Regions from separate parts of the Exiguobacterium sp. BMC-KP genome, predicted to be linked through region 3. Evidence: predicted binding sites of a transcription regulator. Region 3 holds the regulator's gene; each other region holds the start of a gene.
What was found. Region 3 encodes Rex, which represses fermentation and respiration genes when NADH is low (regulators of the CRP and FNR family bind a similar motif). Its sites were predicted from a motif close to TTGTGAAATATTTCACAA; they were not measured.
Positions count from the first base shown of each region.

Region 1 (6,897 bases), 1.6 Mb from region 3:
TCCATCGTCGAGACAATAGCTATCGAGTAAGTGTCCTTGGTTATCATATATAAATGCATTTGGCATCCATGACCCATCGATGTCGTCATCACATCGCGAGGCGACGAGCAGAAGACGACCATCGGGAAAACGATCGACGAATGAAAAATCTGTCTCCGATTGAGCAACGATTGTTGTTTTCCGCCACTCATCTTTTAATTGATGGATGGACAAAACGGTACGACCACGCGCTTCATCTAACGTCTTTTCGACGAATAGGATGTGACCGTCGACAGTGATGCCAGTCGCGACTGGACTGCCATTTCGATAGGACGCGGTCAAGCGACGTAATGGAAAATGAGCAAGTGGGGATGTGAGCATGGCAGGACCTCCTGTTTGTTTAAAAAAGCAGTCCGTCGTAAGACAGACTGCTAGTTGTTCAGACCGTTCGTTGACGGCGCTTAAAGATGACGTAAAGGATGATCAAGACGACAGCAGCAATTAAGACACCGTTCGTGTAAGGAGCTGCGACTTCCTTAATCGAGCGCCAATTCGTTCCAAGTGTTTCCCCGAGATAGAGGAAGAGGATTGACCATGGAATGATCGCGAGAACCGTATAGAGAGAAAACTTCGTTTGATCCATCTTCGCAAGACCAGCCGGAATCGAGATGGCGTGACGGACAACTGGAATGAAACGAGCGCCAAAGATGACGCCTTGACCGTATTTCAAGAACCAGCGCTCTGCTAAATCGAGATGGTGTTCTGAAATTAGGACATATTTCCCGTATTTCAGAATCAAGGGACGGCCACCGTAACGCGCAAACCAGTATAAGAATAATTGCGACAATAATCCACCGATGACGGCAGCGACGACGGCGAGCGGCCAGCCGATCGTTCCTTGAGAGATCATGAATCCACCGTATGAGAGGACGATTTCGCTCGGTATGATTTCAATCATCAACCCGAGGGCGATGCCGAAATATCCGAGATCGGCAAGCGAAAGCAAGATTTGGTTGACGACTTGAGATAACACGTAAGACAACTCCTTTGTATTCAATACATTCTTTTATTTTAGAGAACCAACGATGAAATGAAAAGCAAAAAATTGGAGACAATATAAAAGACGGATTCGCTGTAACCGCGAATCCGTCTCACAATTTATAATACAACCGCAGCGATCGTACCAAAAATGAGGAGTGGGATGTTGTAATGAAGGAACGTCGGAATGACTGTTTCCCGCATGTGATCATGTTGACCATCTGCATTTAGACCACTTGTCGGTCCGAGTGTCGAGTCAGATGCCGGACTACCCGCGTCACCGAGTGCGCCGGATGTACCGATGATGGCGATCGTCGCTTCTAAACTGAATCCGTATTGGATACAAAGTGGAACGAAGATTGCTGCAATGATTGGAACAGTTGAGAAACTTGAGCCGATCCCCATCGTGACGAGAAGACCAATCAAGAGCATGACGAATGCTGCAACGAGTTGGGAATCGCCCATCAACGACTTCGAGTTCTCGACGAGTGGCTCGATATCTCCCGTCTTACGCAAGACGTTTGAGAATCCATTTGCTGAAATCATGACGAAACCGATGAATGACATCATGCGCATACCGCGTGTTATGACGTCATCTGCTTCACTGAAGCGAACAAGACGAAGCAACAAAAAGAGGATGAGTCCTGTTGTCGCAGCAAGAATCATCGATTCCGTTTGCAGTTGGACGATCAAGGTCGCGATGACGACGATACCACTTAAGACAAGTTTCGTTTTCGTGATGACCGGAATTTCATAATCGTCCGGGGCGATGTCACGCATCTCATACGTCCGTTCTTTTCGGTACGAATACAATCCGATCAAGAGACCGACGACCATACCGAGTGCTGGAATCGCCATCGCTTCGATGACGGATGCTCCTGCTGTATCGAGACCATTTGCCTTCAGATTCTTCAGCAGAATCTGGTTGAGATAAATGTCTCCGAAACCAACGGGTAAGAACATGTACGGTGTTACAAGGCCAAATGTCATGATGATTGCAATCCGACGACGATCCATCTTCAACTGATTGAAGAGACCAAGAAGCGGCGGAATGATGATTGGAATGAACGCGATGTGAATCGGTAGAACGTTTTGTGAACTGATCGCAAGCAAGAGAATCGCGAACAAGATGAATCCTTTTAATTTTTTGACGGAAGCGGCACTTGCGTTACCACGTGAACGCACAATCAACGCGTGCGCCAGAGCGTCCGGTAAGCCTGTTTTCGAAAGGGCGACGGCAAACGCACCGAGCATTGCGTAACTGAGGGCGATTTCTGCCCCGTCACCAAGACCATCGGAGAACGCTTTTGTTGTCTCAGTCAGGTCGAGACCACCGACGAGACCGCCGGCAAACGCACTGATGACCATCGCGACTACGATGTGGACGCGGAAGATCGCTAAAATAAATAGTAAAAAGACGGCAAACAATACGGCGTTTATCATTCAGTAAAACCACACTTTCTTTTGTTATCACTGCACTATACTAAAGTATCTTACAGCCATGTTGGAACACTGTCAAGAGTAAAAGTCTGACCTCGTAATAAAGGGTTTCATGATACGCTTTCTAGCGTTCTGTAAGAGTCACCTTCTTTTATACCCTGAAGAATGAAATGAGAAGCGTTTCGATCACTGAAAATTGCTCATGTAAAAACGTGCCATCCTTCTCCGTTACGAGAAAAATGACACGTTGTCACCAAGCTGAGACCTATGAAGATATCTAAATCTGTTTGCGTTTCTTCTATAAGAGAGTGCTTTAGCAATCGACGACGTCGAGTTTACCAGTTCCCGGGTCGATGACGAGACCATGGACGTTCGTACCAGGCGGCAATAACGGATGGTTCTTCACAAGGCTGACCGAGTGGGCAACGCTCTCTTGAACCGACGTGAAACCACGCAACCATTGATTTAAATCCACACCAGATACTTCGAGTGTATGAAGAATTTGTTGGTCGATCCCTCGATCCTTCATCTCGCTGATCATGTGTTTAGGATCAATCGTGCTCATGCCACAGTCATGGTGACCAATGACGACGACTTCTTCTGCCCCCAGTGCGTACAACGCGACGAGAATCGAGCGCATGACGGAGCCGAATGGGTGCGATAGGATAGCGCCGGCATTTTTAATGATTTTTGCATCTCCGTTTTTCAGACCAAGGGCGTGAGGAAGAAGTTCCGTCAAACGGGCATCCATACACGTCAAGATGACGACCTTTTTGTCCGGGAATTTATCCGAAACGAATTGCTCATACTGTTTTTCAGCGACGAATCGCTCGTTGAAGGCTAGCATTTCCTGTACGACTGACATTCAAGTGTCCTCCTTTAGTGGTAGCTCTTAATATGTACCCCATATCAGAATACAAGATGATGAAACGGCTATCAAGTCAGGAAAATGCGAGGTGTGATAAATCGCACACGTCATCGTACATGACGCTAAATGATGAAAAAGAAGAAGTGACAATAGATGTAAACGCTACCAATGGTGTGAGGGAATTCACAGGATGGTCATGCACAAAATAGGAAAAAGGGGTTATGATTGATTTGTGAAGGAAAGCACAAACTATTGAAAAACAGCTTGGCATTCCTAACATAATGGTTGGCAAATCAAACTCAGATTCGTTCCACGACAGGGAGGAAACCACTCATGGCTGTGAAAGAAAAAACAAAATCGACGGCAACACCGATCGAGCAAGCAATCGGACAAATTGTTGAAAGAGGGCAACTTGCGATACAGGAATTAATGACATTCGATCAAGAAACAATCGATACGATTGTTCGGGATATGGCACTTGCCGGACTGGAACGGCACGTCGAACTCGCGCGTCTCGCTACGGAAGAGACAGGACGCGGAGTTTTTGAAGATAAGATGATTAAAAACATGTTTGCGACAGAATACATCTATAACAGTCTACGTCACGAAAAAACAGTCGGGATTCTAGAAGAAGATGTCCAAAATGGCATCACATACATTGCTGAACCAGTCGGTGTCGTCTGTGGTGTCACACCCGTCACGAACCCAACGTCAACGACGATGTTCAAAGCATTGATTGCGATTAAGACACGCAACCCGATCGTCTTCGCGTTCCATCCATCGGCACAACGGTGTTCCGTCGAAGCAGCGAAAACACTCCGCGACGCAGCCATCAAGGCAGGCGCACCAAAAGACTGCATTCAATGGGTCGAAGAACCATCACTTGAAGCAACGAAAGTCTTGATGAACCATGAAAAAATCGCGATGGTCCTTGCGACAGGTGGAGCAGGAATGGTCAAATCAGCGTACTCAACGGGGAAACCAGCACTCGGTGTTGGACCAGGGAACGTTCCATGCTACATCGAACAATCTGCGAAAGTAAAACGGGCAGTCAGCGATCTCGTTCTCTCAAAAACGTTTGATAACGGGATGATTTGTGCGTCTGAGCAAGCCGTCATCGTCGACCAAGAGATTTATGCAACGGTCCGTGCGGAAATGGAAGCACTCGGTTGTTACTTCTGTACACCAGAAGAAAAACAACGCCTTGAAGCACTCGTCATCAAGACCGATACATGTGCCGTCAACGCGGACATTGTCGGTAAACCTGCGACATGGATTGCTGAAAAAGCCGGAATCAACGTTCCGGAAACAACCGTCATGCTCGTCGCGGAACTCGAGCACGTCGGAGCAGCAGAACCACTGTCTCATGAAAAACTCAGTCCCGTCCTCGGTGCGTACCGTGTCGCTTCAACTGAAGAAGCGTTCATGATTGCTGAACAGATGCTTGAAATCGGTGGTCTCGGTCATACAGCCGTCATTCATACGACGAACGATGATTTGATGACAGCGTTCGGACTCCGGATGAAAGCTTGCCGAATCCTCGTCAACAGTCCATCTGCTCATGGTGGGATTGGTGATCTGTATAACGAGTTGACACCATCACTGACACTTGGTTGCGGATCATACGGTAAAAACTCTGTTTCTGAGAACGTAACGGCGAAACACTTACTCAACGTCAAAAAGGTGGCGAAACGACGCGTGAACATGCAATGGTTCAAGGTGCCTGAAAAAATCTATTTCGAAAAGAACTCTGTTCAGTACTTGCAGTCGATGACTGATGTCTCACGCGTCATGATCGTCACTGATCCAACAATGGTGCAATTCGGATATGCCGATAAAGTAATTCAAAACTTGCCACAGTCCGTCAGTTACCGGATCTTCGACCAAGTCGAACCAGATCCATCTGCGACGACTGTTCAGACGGGTGCCCAAGCAATGCGTGACTTCAAACCCGACTTGATCATCGCCTTAGGTGGTGGTTCGGCGATGGATGCTGCGAAAGGAATGTGGCTCTTCTACGAACAACCGAACGAAACGTTCTCAAACTTGCGTCAAAAATTCCTTGATATCCGTAAGCGTGCCTATAAATTCCCGACACTCGGTCGTCAAGCGAAGTTCGTCGCGATTCCGACGACGTCTGGTACGGGTTCAGAAGTGACACCGTTCACCGTCATCACGGATAAAGAGAAAAACGTCAAATACCCGATTGCTGACTATGCGTTGACACCAGACGTCGCAATCGTTGATCCAGAATTCGTCATGACGGTACCTGCTTCAATTACAGCTGATACCGGAATGGATGTCTTGACGCATGCAACAGAAGCATACGTCTCAGTTCTTGCGAACGACTACACGGATGGATTAGCGCTGAAAGCAATCAAGATGATCTTCGAGTACTTGCCACGAGCATATGCTAACGGGTCCGACGCCGAAGCACGCGAAAAAGTGCACAATGCGTCAACGATGGCAGGGATGGCATTCGCGAACGCGTTCCTTGGAATCAACCACTCGATCGCGCACAAAATCGGTGGGGAGTTCCACACACCACACGGACGGACGAACGCGATCCTGATGCCACACGTCATTCGCTATAACGCGTCACGTCCAACGAAACTAGCAGCATTCCCGAAATACGAATCGTTCGTCGCTGATGAACGGTATGCGGACATCGCTCGCTACCTCGGTCTTCCGGCAGCAACGACGGAACAAGGGGTCGAATCCCTCATCCAAGCCATTGCTGATCTTGGACAACGTCTCAACATCAAGATGTCATTTAAGGCGCAAGGCATTCAAAAAGCAGACTTCGAGTCAAAACTCGACAAGATGGCAGTCGATGCTTTCGAAGATCAATGTACGACAGCAAATCCAAAGATGCCGCTTGTCGCTGAGTTACGGACAATCATGGAACAAGCGTACGAAGGTATCTAATAGAGAAAAATACCATGGCACCAGATCGTTCAACCGGCTTCTCACTTTGAGAGGTCGGTTTTTATTATGGAAATCAGTGGAGACAGTCAGAGAAATGGTGGGATATAATGGCTGTTGAATGAATTTGATGTTTTTGGTTTCGCTGAAGCAGGAATATTCAAACATCAGACATAAAAAGGAGGAACTAGGATGGAGTCAAGGCAAGAAAGGAAACAAAGACGGTTTTCCGTCTGGGATGTCCTGTTTGGCGTCCTCATCGGTCTCATCTTTTTCGGTGTCATCTATAGCGCGATGACATTTTTGACTTCACAGATTACTTCGTCCTCAGACTATCAAGATCTGGTAATGCAGATGCAACAGGCAGACGTCTCATGGAATGATACAGATATCACGGTTTCACTCATGCTCTTGTTCGTCGGTGGACTGTCGATCACGATGCCGAGTGCAGTCCGGGAAGGGATCATCAATCAGGTGCTCGATGCGAGTTCTGCCGGTGACGTCTTGTCATTGTTCGGAATCGACTTGAAGCAGGTTCTTGCACCACTTACGTTTGATGTCTCTTACGGCACGTTACTTTATTCCGTTTTTGGAATTGGTTTGACCGTCTTGCTATTTTTAGTGTTACGGATTAAAGCAAGTCGTCT
Region 1 covers NZ_LGIW01000015.1:557,166-564,062, forward strand. The annotation lists gene ADM98_RS08330 (hypothetical protein) at 1-360, opposite strand, end outside; gene ADM98_RS08335 (DedA family protein) at 419-1,012, opposite strand; gene ADM98_RS08340 (Na+/H+ antiporter family protein) at 1,138-2,457, opposite strand; gene ADM98_RS08345 (beta-class carbonic anhydrase) at 2,771-3,322, opposite strand; gene adhE (bifunctional acetaldehyde-CoA/alcohol dehydrogenase) at 3,659-6,253, shown strand; gene ADM98_RS08355 (hypothetical protein) at 6,443-6,897, shown strand, end outside.
Region 1: the regulator Rex is predicted to act here: its motif matches at 3,556-3,573, upstream of adhE (bifunctional acetaldehyde-CoA/alcohol dehydrogenase).

Region 2 (6,897 bases), 760 kb from region 3:
GTAAATATCAAACCAGCGGTCGAAGCATCGATGCAAGCGTTCGAAGAAGCTACAGGCGCAGAACTTTCCGACTTTAGTAAAGGAAATACGAAAGCGCGTGAACGAATGAAAAGCCAGTATGATTTAGCCGCTCATTATGGATGTCTCGTCGTTGGAACGGATCATGCAGCCGAATTCGTGACAGGATTCTATACGAAACATGGTGATGGTGCTTGTGATTTAACGCCATTAACAGGTTTGAATAAACGCCAAGGAAAGCAACTCTTACGTTATCTAAATGCACCAGAGGTTTTAATTGAAAAAATTCCGACGGCAGATCTTGAAGAAAACCGTCCGGCATTACCAGACGAAGTAGCGCTTGGTATGACCTACGAAGAAATTGATGATTACTTGGAAGGCAAAACGATTTCAGCAACTAGCCAAGAGAAGTTAGAAACGCAGTATAAACGTGTTGGGCATAAGCATCATATGCCAGTCTCGCCACTCGACGACTGGTGGAAAGCATAATCGTGAATAAGAAGACGTGATTTCATGTTTGAAATCATGTCTTTTTTTTCATCTTCTTCGATTTCTCTTTGACTGTTATGGGAAAAGAATAGAAATGATTGTTGAGGAGGCGAAGGTATGACGATTGGTATCATAGGTGGGGGATTATCCGGGTTAACTGCAGCGGCATTATTCGCAAAACAAGGAGAAGCAGTCATGCTCTTTGATGCTGGATTACTCGGAGGACGTGCTACCTCTCAAACCGTAAAAGGATATACGTTTAATTACGGCGCTCATGCTATATATGGACGCGATCAATCCATTCTTCGAAAATTAACGAAACAACTCGGAATCGAAGTGACATGGCTTGATTTTTCGGCGAGTCGTGCGAAATATGAGTTTTCAGGTCATTTGACGGCTGTACCTGCGAACGCCTGGGGATTGTTGAAAACGGAGGTCATCGAAGGAACGAACAAGGTCCGGTTTACATGGGAAATCATTAAAACGATTTTACGGGTGGAACGAGGCGATCCGCAACAATCAATCGGACAATGGTTAAAAATAGAACAAGTCGATGAACAAGTCGCGCAGTTGATGCTTGATTTGGCATCGACGAACTTTTTTACGGCGGAACCGGAGAAGATTCCTTCAGACGTTTACTTCGAGTATTATCAAAAACTTTTTCGGACACGTAAGCCTGTCTCCTATATTGAGGGAGGGTGGCAAGGATTAGTGCAGGAGCTAGAACGAATCATATTAGAAAATCAGGGATCAATCCTGAAGAAAACGAAAATAACAGCAGTTGAGTCGACTACGTCAGGATTTCTGATTCGAGATCGAAAAAAGCAGGAATGGACCGTAGAACGAATCATCTTTGCCATACCGCCACGCGAAATCCTAAAAATGGCGACACCGCCTACAATACAACAATTCGTTACACCATATGCTAGTCATGAACCGGTAGAAGTATTCGTGTATGATCTTGGACTACAGCCTTATATTCAAACACCTTATTCCTATATCTATGACCGAGCGCATCGTGCTTTCATCACGGATTTATCGCATTATGATACAAGTCTTGCACCGAAAAATGGTCAAGTGCTTCAAGCGATCGCCTATCTCGAGCACGATCGTTTAGAAGATCCGGGTTACATTGAACATGTTCGATCTGGAATCGAACAGATGCTAGACCTTCATTTCGCAGACTGGCGTAAGCGTATCGTCGCAGAAAGAACGATCAAACGGGCAGTCGTTCAAGAAATCAAATGGAAGATGGGACAAACTCCTCTTTCGACGCAGCTTCCTGACCATGCGGACGTTGCATTCGTCGGAGATTGGTGTGAAGGGACAGGGCAACTCTCAGAGTTAGCATTTTCAAGCGCAGTGAGCGTCTTCAATCGATGGACATGATACTAAACGATACAAATAAGGAGAAGCGCAATCGGCTTCTCCTTACTTTTAGTCCTTTAAAGATGTTACTTCTTACGCTTCGTTGTTTGAACGTGCTGGATAGAACGCTAAAATCAATAGCAATGTAAAGGCGATGAGACTCATCATCGGGATTGTCAAGAAACCAAAGTAGTTGACCCATTTGATGAGGCATCCGCTCGTACATAATGCTTCCCCATCGGGTAAACGCTCAAGGATGACATGGTATAAGGCGACGCCAAAACCGGCTAGCACATATAGGCGAACGAATAGAGGATCAATCGTTTTCGATCGGAACAGCGAGATAAGCAAATAAAAGGCTGTCGTATACATGAATAGCCGTTGCCACCAACAGAGTGGACAAGGGATGAACCCGCGAATTTCACTGAAATAGAGACTGCCGAGCGTTGCAATCGTTGAGATGATGAACATAAAATGATAGCGTGTCATATGTATCGTCCTTTCTAACGTGTTAAACTAATGCCATCTTATATCATGAGGAGTCGAATCTCACATTGCAAGTGTCTGAAATGGAAATGTTGATCACTTTATCGGAAGAATTAAATATGAGGCGGGCCGCTGAACGATTATTCGTTTCGCAACCTGCGCTTAGTCAACGTCTTGTTGCGATCGAGAGACGTTGGGGAACAAAACTATTCATCCGTTCATCGCGTGGCTTAAGTATCACACCTCAAGGAGAAAAAGTGATTGGTCTCGCGAAAGAGATGAATCGAAAAGAACTCGAACTAAAAAGTGAATTGACGGCAGAAGAAGGTGCCGTCTATGGGACACTTCGGATTGCAGTCGCCTCCATCATGGGTCAGTACTGGCTCCCGCGTGTCTTGAAGCGATTCGTTGAACGCTACCCGCATGTTCGCGTTCAGCTCGTCACAGGATGGTCCAGTGAGATGATGCGTCATATGTTAGAAGAGCACTTTCATATCGGTATCATTCGTGGAAATCCAGATTGGAAAGGTGTCAAAGAGCGCCTGTTCTCAGATCCGCTCTATCTCGTCGATAGTGAACTGACGTCGATCGAGCAGTTGCGCGTAACAGATCGACCATTCATTCAGTTCAAGAGTGATTCGACTTACTATCAAGAAATTTTAGAATGGTGGCAAGATCGGTTCGCAAGTCCACCATCTCGGACACTTGTCGTCGATCAAATCGAGACATGCAAACAGATGGCGCTACATGGGATTGGTTTTGCAATCCTGCCTGAGTCGACGATTCAGCACTCGAATGAAGTTATGCAACTTCCGTTGAAGACCTCATCCGGAAAAGTACTAAAGCGAGATACGTGGATCTTGTCTACGGAATCGATGCTTGAATTAAAACAAGTCCAAGCATTTTGGGACATCGTAAAAGAAGAAGGAGGAAGTCAGTCAGATGGAATACGCCATTGAAATGCGGCGCGCGCTTCATAAAATACCAGAACCAGGGTTCAAGGAATTTAAGACGCAAGCTTTTATATTGGAACAAATTCGTGCCTATCCACCAGATCGTGTCACGTATGATACGTTTGAAACAGGTGTGTTCGTCCGAGTGAAAGGATTGACCGGAAACCGGACGATCGGTTACCGAGCAGATATTGATGGATTACCGATCGAAGAAGCAACAGGGCTTCCGTTTTGCTCAGAACATCCAGGCTTCATGCATGCCTGTGGTCATGATATGCATACGTCGATTGCGTTAGGATTGATACAACGAATCGTTGAGTTACCTGTCATGGATGATGTCGTCTTTTTATTCCAACCAGCGGAAGAAGGACCGGGCGGGGCGGAACCGATGATTAAAAGTCCGTTGTTTGAAAAATACCATCCAAGTGAGATGTATGGTCTACATGTCGCACCGGAATATCCAGTCGGTACGATTGCCAGTCGTCCCGGTGTCTTATTCGCGAGTGCTCGAGAAGTTCATATTACGATTTATGGTCAAAGTGGTCATGCGGCGTTTCCTCACTTGACGATTGATACCGTTGTTGCTCAAGCCGCTCTCATCATGCAACTACAAACGATCGTCAGCCGATCGATCAATCCGATGAACTGCAGTGTCATCACGATTGGAAAGGTCGATGCTGGAATTCGGGAAAACGTCATTGCCGGTAGAGCGGTTCTTGACGGAACGATGCGTGCACTCAATGGAGAAGACATGGAAAAACTTGAACGACGCGTTCGTGATATCATTCGTGGAATCGAAGCTTCGTTTGGGGTCAAGATCGATTTACAATTCGGAAATCGGTATTACGAAGTCGTCAATGACCGGCAAATCGTCGATAAATTTTCGTCATTCGTCAAGATGAATGCGAACTATATTGAGTGTGACGCGGCAATGACAGGAGAAGACTTTGGTTTCATGCTTAAGGAAATTCCAGGGATGATGTTTTGGCTTGGGGTTGATAATCCGACCTCTGGATTACATCAACCAACATTAAACCCGGACGAATCGGCCATACCGTTCGTGATCGATTTATTGGATCATTATTTCCGAGAGTATGTTTAAAAAGTTTTATGAAATAATGAAGGATATCGTGCTTTCCCTTTCGAAATCAAGAATGGGAAAGCTTTTTATATATGTAAGAATAGGAGTTTTCGAACATTTTGTGAAAAAAATCACGTGCACATGTGAACAATTTGTTACATCAAACATTATAAACAGACATAAAGGGTTATGTTCTCTATGATACGGTTATAGACCATATAGAGAAGTATGTTTTAGGAAGAGGGGGCTATATACATGTTCAATGATCCCGTAGTGCTCAGTCGATTGTTGACAGGGCTCACATTAGCGTTTCACATTATATTCGCGACGATCGGCGTCGGGGTACCACTCATGGTACTTGCAGCTGAATTCATCGGTCTGAAACGAAAAGATCCGGATTATATCTTATTAGCAAGACGATGGACACGTGGATACGTCGTCACCGTAGCAGTCGGTGTCGTAACAGGGACGGCAATCGGGTTGCAATTATCACTACTTTGGCCGTCACTCATGCAAGTGGCAGGTCAAACAATCGCACTACCACTATTCATGGAAACATTCGCATTCTTCTTTGAAGCGATTTTCCTCGGTATTTACCTGTACACATGGGATCGCTTCAAAAACCCATGGTTACACTGGTTGATTGGGATTCCAGTCGTCATCGGTGCGACAGCATCAGCGTTCTTCATTACGACGGTCAACTCTTTCATGAACTCACCAGAAGGGTTTAAGATCGTCAACGGGACACTCACACAAATCGAACCGTTAAAAGCAATGTTCAATACGGCAACACCGACGAAGGCGACACACGTCATCGTGTCAGCTTACTTGACAGTCGCCTTCATCTTGGCGGCAATCGCTGCATTCCATCTGCTTCGGAAAAAAACACTTTCAGCAGCGGAAACGGCGTATCATAAAAAAGCACTTCGCTTAACGGTCATGGCTGGATTAATTTTCGCCTTCTCGACTGCACTTGTCGGGGACTTCTCAGGGAAATACTTGGCGAAATACCAACCAGAGAAATTAGCAGCAGCGGAATGGCACTTTGATACGACAAGTGAAGCAGAATTGATTTTTGGTGGGATACTTGATCAGCAAGAAGACGGTAGCTATGAAATCAAGGGAGCCGTTAAAATCCCATATGCACTCTCAATTCTTGCAGGTGGGGCACCTGATACAGAAGTCATTGGCTTAAATGAGTTCGCAAAAGAAGATCAGGCACCACTAATCGTTCACTATTTCTTCGATATCATGGTCTCGATTGGTATGTATTTAGCTGCTATTTCTGCCTTGTTCATCTTGGCATTCCGTCTCAAAAAATTGAATCCGTATAATAAGTGGATTCTAAGAGGTATTTTCATCGGTGGACCTCTAGCGATGGTTTCAATTGAAGCAGGTTGGATGTATGCCGAAATTGGACGTCAGCCTTGGACGCTTTACGGTATCATGCGGACAGCAGATGCAGCGACGACGTCAACGGCTGTTGGTCCGATGTTGATTTTATTCAGTGCCTTGTACTTGATGCTCGGTACGATTTGTACAGTCGTATTATTACGGATGTTCAAGAAAAACCCGGTTGGAAAAGAACTTCAAGAACTTGCTGAGAATCACCACGCTCGTGGGGAAGCAATGTTCGTGGATGATAACAAGTAAGGAGGGAACGATTTGGACGTTCAAACACTAGGAATTACGGTCCTTTGGACTTTCCTGTACGGATATCTCATCGTTGCCTCAATTGACTTCGGTGCTGGATTTTACGCCTTTTATTCAAAATATACGAAGCGGGATCACTTGACGAATCGATTGATTCTTCGTTATCTCTCACCAGTGTGGGAGGTAACGAACGTCTTCTTCGTATTCTTCTTCGTCGGACTAGTCGGGTTCTTCCCGGATACCGCTTACTATTTCGGTACGGCACTACTCGTGCCAGCCTCAATCGTTCTTGTGTTGATTGCGATTCGTGGTAGCTTCTATGCATTCGCCAATTATGGATCAAACAACAGCATGTTCTATACGTTCTTATATGGAGCAACTGGTTTATTGATTCCGGCAGCGATGTCAACGACACTGACGATTAGTCAAGGCGGATTCATTCGCAAAACGAATGAAACGGTCGAATTTTTAGGAACAAAATTATTCTCGAACTTTTACTCTTGGTCGGTCGTAGCACTTGCGATCGTATCAGTCCTTTACATCAGTGCGATGTTCCTTTTATTCTACGCAGATAAAGCGAAGGATGAAGGGGCTACGCCATTGATTCGTAAATGGGCGCTCTTCTGGAGTGGACCAACGATTCTTGTCTGTGCACTCGTCTTCTTCGGATTGAAAAATCAAGCGGCATGGCACTATGAAAATATTTTAAACGGCAACTGGTGGTGGTTCGCTGCTAGTTTCATCTTCTTCCTCATTGCTGTGACACTTGTCTACATGAAGAAGAATTACGGAATTGCCTTCGTTGCGGTCATGCTACAGTATGGAGTGGCGTGGTTCGGTTACGGTTAT
Region 2 covers NZ_LGIW01000015.1:1,390,664-1,397,560, reverse strand. The annotation lists gene nadE (ammonia-dependent NAD(+) synthetase) at 1-507, shown strand, start outside; gene ADM98_RS13120 (FAD-dependent oxidoreductase) at 625-1,896, shown strand; gene ADM98_RS13115 (disulfide bond formation protein B) at 1,969-2,364, opposite strand; gene ADM98_RS13110 (LysR family transcriptional regulator) at 2,430-3,320, shown strand; gene ADM98_RS13105 (N-acetyldiaminopimelate deacetylase) at 3,304-4,416, shown strand; gene ADM98_RS13100 (cytochrome ubiquinol oxidase subunit I) at 4,651-6,048, shown strand; gene ADM98_RS13095 (cytochrome d ubiquinol oxidase subunit II) at 6,061-6,897, shown strand, end outside.
Region 2: the regulator Rex is predicted to act here: its motif matches at 4,515-4,532, upstream of ADM98_RS13100 (cytochrome ubiquinol oxidase subunit I).

Region 3 (6,897 bases):
TACTCTAGTTGTTTCTCCCGCCAGCGTTTACTGATGGCCTCTCCGTGTCCCGGATACAGCTCTTCTGCTTGTTCTTTGACGGAATGGACATCGAATAACGTACCGTAGACGTCAAAGACGAGTGCTTGAATCGTCATAAAACATTCATCTCACTTTCATAAAGTCTGTTTTAAGGATTCCCTTACGTAGTAAATTCAAACGATATTTATGAAAGGACGTGCTGTAAAAAACGATGAAATGTCTGCGTAAATGCACGACAAGCCGCTTGTTTTTCCGGGGTATTCGGATCAAACTCAATCTTTAAGCCATCCGTGGCGATAGTCGCCCCGGCTTCTTTTAGTGCTTCTTCGATCAAGTCAACAGCTGCGCAGTACTTTGGATAATCAAGATCCCCCGAGCCAAAAGCAGCAGCCGGTATCCCGTTTAAAGACTGCTCCCGTAGCTCCTCGACGAAATCTTCTGCTTCATATGGCAAATCACCGTCTCCCCATGTATATGAGCCGAGCAGCAGACCATCAAAACGCGATAAGTCCTCCCCGACGAATTGATCTAGTTCTGTAATCGTCACGTTGACCTCATGTTGCTCAAGCTCACTCTTTATAATCGAGACGATATCTTCCGTATTACCGGACATGCTGACGAATCCAATCGCGATATGCATGCATCTTCCTCCTTTCGTTGTACTTCTTCACTTTAATTGATAATGATTATCAATGTCAAAGGTCATATAAAAAAGCACCTCCCGAAGAAGATGCTTTTCTATACATTAGTCTTGTAGTTCGGCCCATTCTTCAATGGAACGAATGACCGGTTCGAGTTGGCGTCCTTTGTCGGTCAAACTGTATTGAATCTTAATCGGACGATCGGGAATGACAGTCCGGATGACGATGCCTTCCGCTTCGAGCTCCTTCATACGTTCCGTGAGCATACGACCTGATAATTCGGGAATGGCATCTTGAATCTCATTGAAACGGCATGTCTTCGTCAACAAGTGACGTAAAATCAGACCTGTCCATTTCTTACCTAAGATTTCAAAGGCATGTTCGACTTTGGGACAAAGAGCCGGTTGGATTGCGACTTCTTCCATCAGCACTCATCCTTTCTATAGTTGTAGTATACCCGCTTCTGTTAAAAAAATCGAATCATTTTACTTAATGTAACAAAAAGAACTAAAACAAATCTATTTACTTTTAGTAAGTGATAAGATATAGTCTGTTTATTGAGTTACTTAAAGTAACTAAAAAACATTAGGTAAAAGGAGAAGATAGCAATGATGAATACAGGACTTTTAATTATTCGTTTAATCATCGGTTTAACATTCGCTGCACACGGTACACAAAAATTATTTGGTTGGTTCGGTGGACATGGCATCGCTGGAACAGGCGGTTGGTTCGAATCAATCGGCATGAAGCCAGGAAAAGCACTCGCAATTACAGCGGGTCTTGCTGAATTGATCGGTGGTTTGTTGTTCGCAGGTGGTGCTTTTCTGTGGATCGCTGCCATCCTCATCATCGGTTCGATGCTTGTCGCAATTGTTAAAGTACACGGTACGAATGGTTACTGGGTGACGCAGAACGGGTACGAATACAACATGGCATTGATCGTCATCGCCCTTGGCGTAGCGATGATCGGTGCTGGAGACTATTCACTCGCTGCACTCATCGGGTGAGGAAAAAAGGTGGGTCATTCATGAAGTTTGAAGCATCAACGCTTAGCGCAAAAGACAACTATAAATTATTGATTGGCAGTATTATTCCACGTCCGATTGCTTTCGTGACGACGCAAGGGGAAGACGGGACGGTCAATGCCGCACCATTTTCCTTCTTTACCGTCGCATCGAGCAGTCCACCACAACTCGTAATCGCCGTACAACGGACGGATCAAGGACAGAAAGATACGGCCCGTAACATTTTGGCGAAACAAAGCTACGTCATCCACATCGTCAGCGAAGAGATCGTCGATGCGGTCAATGAAACAGCTGCACCACTGGCTTACGGTGAAAGTGAGCTGAAGCGGACGGATTTAACACTCGTTGATAGCGACGCGATCGAAGTACCAGGAATCGCGGAAGCAAAAATTCGGTTCGAGATGCGCTTGACGCAACACGTCGAGCTAGAAGGTGCCGATCTTTTGATTGGTGAAGTACTGCGCTATCACGTCGCGGATGAACTCGTCGAGTCGTTCCGGATCGATGCGGCAGGATTAAAAGCTGTCGCGCGTTTAGCAGGGAACGATTATGCGACGATCGGGAAGACGTTTACGATTGCCCGACCGACAAAATGATAGAAGCATGAATACCTGATACATTGTACGACCCATCTTGAAGACGAAGGTTTCGATTCCAACAAAAAGGAGTTGAGATTCCGGTTTATCTCCCGGAATCTCAACTCCTTTTTCTCATATCGTTCATCTAATTAGTTGGTCGGACTTCAAGGTTGCGGATCGATTTCATTTGAAGAAGTCTCTAGTCCGTGGCGTTTACTGTATTGGTAGCCATCGAGCAAATAAAAGACAATGGCCAGTGCCCAAATGCCGACACAGCTGATCAAGAAAGCGATGATCGGTGAGACACTCCCATAATACGATAAGATCAACGGATCATTAAGTTCAACGAATAGCTGTGTCGTCAGGAGCGTACAACAAAGTCCGGAGAGCAGACTGACGAGAAGACCGCTCCATGTCTGGATGACGAGTCCGATCATGCAGGAAATCAAGAGGAACAAAGGAAGTGCAGCATTAAAGGCATCTGGTCGGATAAAGACGGACACATAATCTGCATACAAAGGGACGAAATAAAGAACACCGGATAGTAATCCTAAAATGAGATTGATGAAAAAGCTTTTCGTTCGCATCAGTGTTGATTCTCCCATCGTTCCATCAATTCGAGCAAATCGATATCAATCTGATCACGTTCTGCTGAAAGCGCCGTCGCTTTCGGAATATCATTGAAGACTTCCGGCTCGCACAGCAACTGTTCAATTTCCGCCGAACGTTGTTCAAGCTGCTCGATGTCTTGTTCAATTTGTTCGATTTGCTGACGGCGTTTCTTTTCTTCCTTTTGTGCTTCTTTATCGATCGTCTTCGATGCTATGACTTTTGCCGCTTTTGCTTCCTCGGCTTCGAGGCGAGCGATTTCTTCTTGTTCCGCCTTCTTCTCCGTGTAGTACGAATAATCGCCGAGGTACTCTGTCACACCAGCCTCACTCATCTCGATAACGCGTGTCGCGATCCGGTCGATGAAGTAACGGTCGTGGGAGACGAATAGTAGCGTCCCTTCATAGTCGACGAGTGCATTTTCAAGAACCATCTTCGAATCAAGATCCAAGTGGTTCGTCGGCTCATCGAGGACGAGGACGTTCGTCTTGCGTAATTTCAGTTTTGCGAGCGCGAGACGTCCGCGTTCTCCACCTGATAACTCATGGACGATTTTGAAGACGTCGTCACCGCTAAACAAGAATTGTCCAAGGACAGAACGAACTTCTTGTTCGCGCATCAGTGGCCATTCGTTCCAAATCTCATCGATGACACGATTTCGGTCATTGAGTTCTGCTTGCTCTTGATCGTAATATCCGATCGAGACGCCGGTTCCGAAACGGAAATCACCGACGAGGGGACGTAAGCGACCGACGAGGACTTTTAAGAGCGTCGACTTCCCGATTCCGTTCGGACCAACGAGTGCGAGCGATTCGCCACGTTGCAAACGGAACGTGATATCTTTTGAGACAGCTTCTTCATAACCAATCGCCAGTTGATTGACTTGCAGGACGTCGTTACCGCTTTGTTTTTCAATCGGGAAGGAGAGGACCGTACTACGCTCATCCCCATCCGGTCGATCGAGCCGATCAACTTTCTCGAGTCGTTTTCGAACGCTTTGCGCACGTTTTGTCGTCGTCGCCCGGGCGATATTTCGTTGAATGAAGTCCTGCATCTTCGCGAGCTCTTCTTGTTGCTGTTCGAACTGTTTCATTTCTTGATCGTACAATGCCGCTTTTTGTTCCAAGTACTTCGTATAGTTCCCCGTGAACTTACGACAGACATTGCGGGAGAGCTCATAGACGACATTGACGACTTGGTCGAGGAAGTACCGGTCGTGCGAGACGATCAGGACGGCACCACGATAACCACCGAGATAACTTTCGAGCCAAGCAAGCGTATCGATATCGAGGTGATTGGTCGGCTCATCGAGAATGAGGAGTTCTGGTGCTTGCAAGAGCATCTTCGCTAAAGCGAGCCGTGTCCGTTGACCACCAGATAACGTCTGGATCCGGCGTGAGTAATCGTCGGGATAAAAGCGCATTCCGTGCAAGACAGAGCGAATATTCGCTTCGAACTGATAACCACCAGCTTCTGAGAAGTCGTGCTGTGCTTGATCGTACGTCTTCAAGAGACGATCGTAAGCGACAGGGTCGTTCAAGATATGTTCCATCCCCATTTCGATTTCCATCCGGCGTAGTGTCCGTTCTTGTTCTTGTAAATGTTCAAAGACGGTCAGCATCTCGTTCCAAATCGATTCATTCGATTCAAGACCACTGTCTTGCGCGAGATAACCGATTTTGACGTCCTTGCCCTTCATGATGTCGCCCGAGTCGTGACTCAGTTCGCCAGCGATGATTTTGAGCAAGGTCGATTTTCCGGCACCGTTTCGCCCGACAAGCGCAATTCGGTCGCGTTCTTGTACTTCTAGTTTGATATTTTCTAAAATCGGCTCGACGCCGAATGATTTCGAGAGTTGGTTGACTTGTAAGAGTATCATTTCCATCCATCCTTCCACCCTTTAGTCTATCACGAACAAAAGCACGAGGTCGTGCGGAATATATTATTTGTGACTCTATGTGAAGTGGTTTACAATCAAGAAGAGTAGAAAGCTTTTTGCAAAGATTTGGGTGCCACGATGGATGTGGCCGAAGGGGGAACTGCAGGATGAATGGACCAGACACAAAAATTCCACAAGCGACAGCAAAACGGTTGCCGCTATATTATCGCTTCATCCAAAGTTTATACAATTCAGGTAAGCTCCGCGTCTCTTCTGCTGAGTTAAGCGAGGCGGTGAAGGTTGATTCAGCAACGATTCGTCGCGATTTTTCCTACTTTGGGGCACTAGGGAAAAAGGGGTATGGATATAACGTTCAACATCTTTTAACGTTTTTCCGGAAAACCTTGAATCAAGATGAGGTGACGAATGTTGCCTTAATCGGGGTCGGTCATCTCGGAACAGCGTTTGCAAATTATAACTTTTTAAAGAATAATAGTACTCGGATAGTCGTTGCGTTTGATGCGGACGAAGAGAAGGTCGGAACAACGACGCATGACGTTCCAATCTATCATGTTTCGGACATGAAAGAACAAATCGAAGCGAATCAGGTCGATGTTGCCATCTTGACGGTTCCATCGCAGTTCGCACAGTCAGTAGCGGATGAGTTAGTCGAGTATGGTGTGACAGGTATTCTGAACTTTACGCCTGCACGGTTGAACGTGCCAGCGAGCGTCCGGGTCCATCACATCGATTTATCGATCGAGTTGCAGTCGTTAGTTTATTTCATGAAGCATTATTCGCAATCAGCTGAAGGAGTGAAATCATAATGGAAAACCTTATCCCGCTCACATTAGGTATCGGACCTGCGAGCATCGGATTAATCGCAGTCGTCGCGTTGATCATCTTCGGACCGAAGAAGTTACCAGAATTCGGACGTGCTGCTGGTCAGACATTGAAAGAGTTCAAGAATGCCACGAACGGTATCATGGACGACGATAAAAAGGACGAACCGAAAGAGAAGTGATTGAATCATGACGGTTGATCAAGAGCAAAGCATGACGTCGCACCTTGACGAACTCCGGAAACGGATCGTCTGGTCGCTTATCATCGTCGTCGTCCTGTTCGCTGTCGCATTTCCGCTCGTCCGACCGCTCGTTCGTTTTCTACAAGCGGACTTAAAAGAGCTCGGCATCGGTTTGAATGCCTTCAACGTCGCCGATCCTTTAATGTTGTATTTGAATCTAGCGTTCATCATCGCGTTGATTTTAGCGTCACCGTTCTGGATGTATCAACTCTGGGCATTCGTCCGACCAGGACTTTATGACAAGGAGCAAAAAGCGACACTGACGTATATTCCAGTCATCTTCTTTCTGTTTTTGGCTGGCGTAGCCTTCTCGTATTTCTGGTTGCTGCCCTTCTTGCTTGAAGTCTCAACGGATCTCGGGAAAGAGTTAGGGATCGAACAAGTCATCGGGGTTGAAAACTACTTCAGTTTCTTGATCCGGCTGACAATGCCATTCGGTCTTCTTTTCCAATTGCCGGTCGTGACAATGTTCCTGACACGTCTTGGTCTCGTGACGCCATATTTCATGCGAAAGAATCGGAAATATGCGTATTTTGCGCTGTTCGTCGTTGCAGCATTGATTGCACCGCCGGACGTGACGTCACACTTGATGATCTCGGTTCCATTGTTCGTTCTCTATGAGATCAGCATCTTGATTTCTGCGCGAACGTACAAAAAGGTCTTGATCCTCGAGCAACAGGCAGAGCTTGAACGACAGGCGGATTTGATGCGTGAACTGAATAAATGAATCGTGAATTCCTCCGACGATTTTGGGAGGAATTCTTTTTTATGAAAGCGTTATTTTTATATTGATAAAGCAGTTAGTGATGCGTATACTAAAGATAATTCATGGGGGCTTAGCTCAGCTGGGAGAGCGTTTGGCTGGCAGCCAAAAGGTCGTCGGTTCGATCCCGATAGTCTCCACCAAATTCGTACACTTTAAACTCTTGAGGATTCAAGAGTTTTTTTGTTGCTCTCGAAATATGGAAATGAAATATAACATGACAATAAAAACAAATAATTATATAAAACAGACAAAACTGAATTGTTTATTTCCATCTATTTCATTAAACTAAATATA
Region 3 covers NZ_LGIW01000015.1:2,152,696-2,159,592, reverse strand. The annotation lists gene ADM98_RS16790 (haloacid dehalogenase type II) at 1-137, opposite strand, end outside; gene ADM98_RS16785 (flavodoxin) at 206-661, opposite strand; gene ADM98_RS16780 (winged helix-turn-helix transcriptional regulator) at 767-1,087, opposite strand; gene ADM98_RS16775 (DoxX family protein) at 1,271-1,669, shown strand; gene ADM98_RS16770 (flavin reductase family protein) at 1,690-2,283, shown strand; gene ADM98_RS16765 (hypothetical protein) at 2,430-2,852, opposite strand; gene ADM98_RS16760 (ATP-binding cassette domain-containing protein) at 2,852-4,753, opposite strand; gene ADM98_RS16755 (redox-sensing transcriptional repressor Rex) at 4,921-5,580, shown strand; gene ADM98_RS16750 (twin-arginine translocase TatA/TatE family subunit) at 5,580-5,777, shown strand; gene tatC (twin-arginine translocase subunit TatC) at 5,785-6,564, shown strand; tRNA gene ADM98_RS16740 (tRNA-Ala) at 6,668-6,743, shown strand.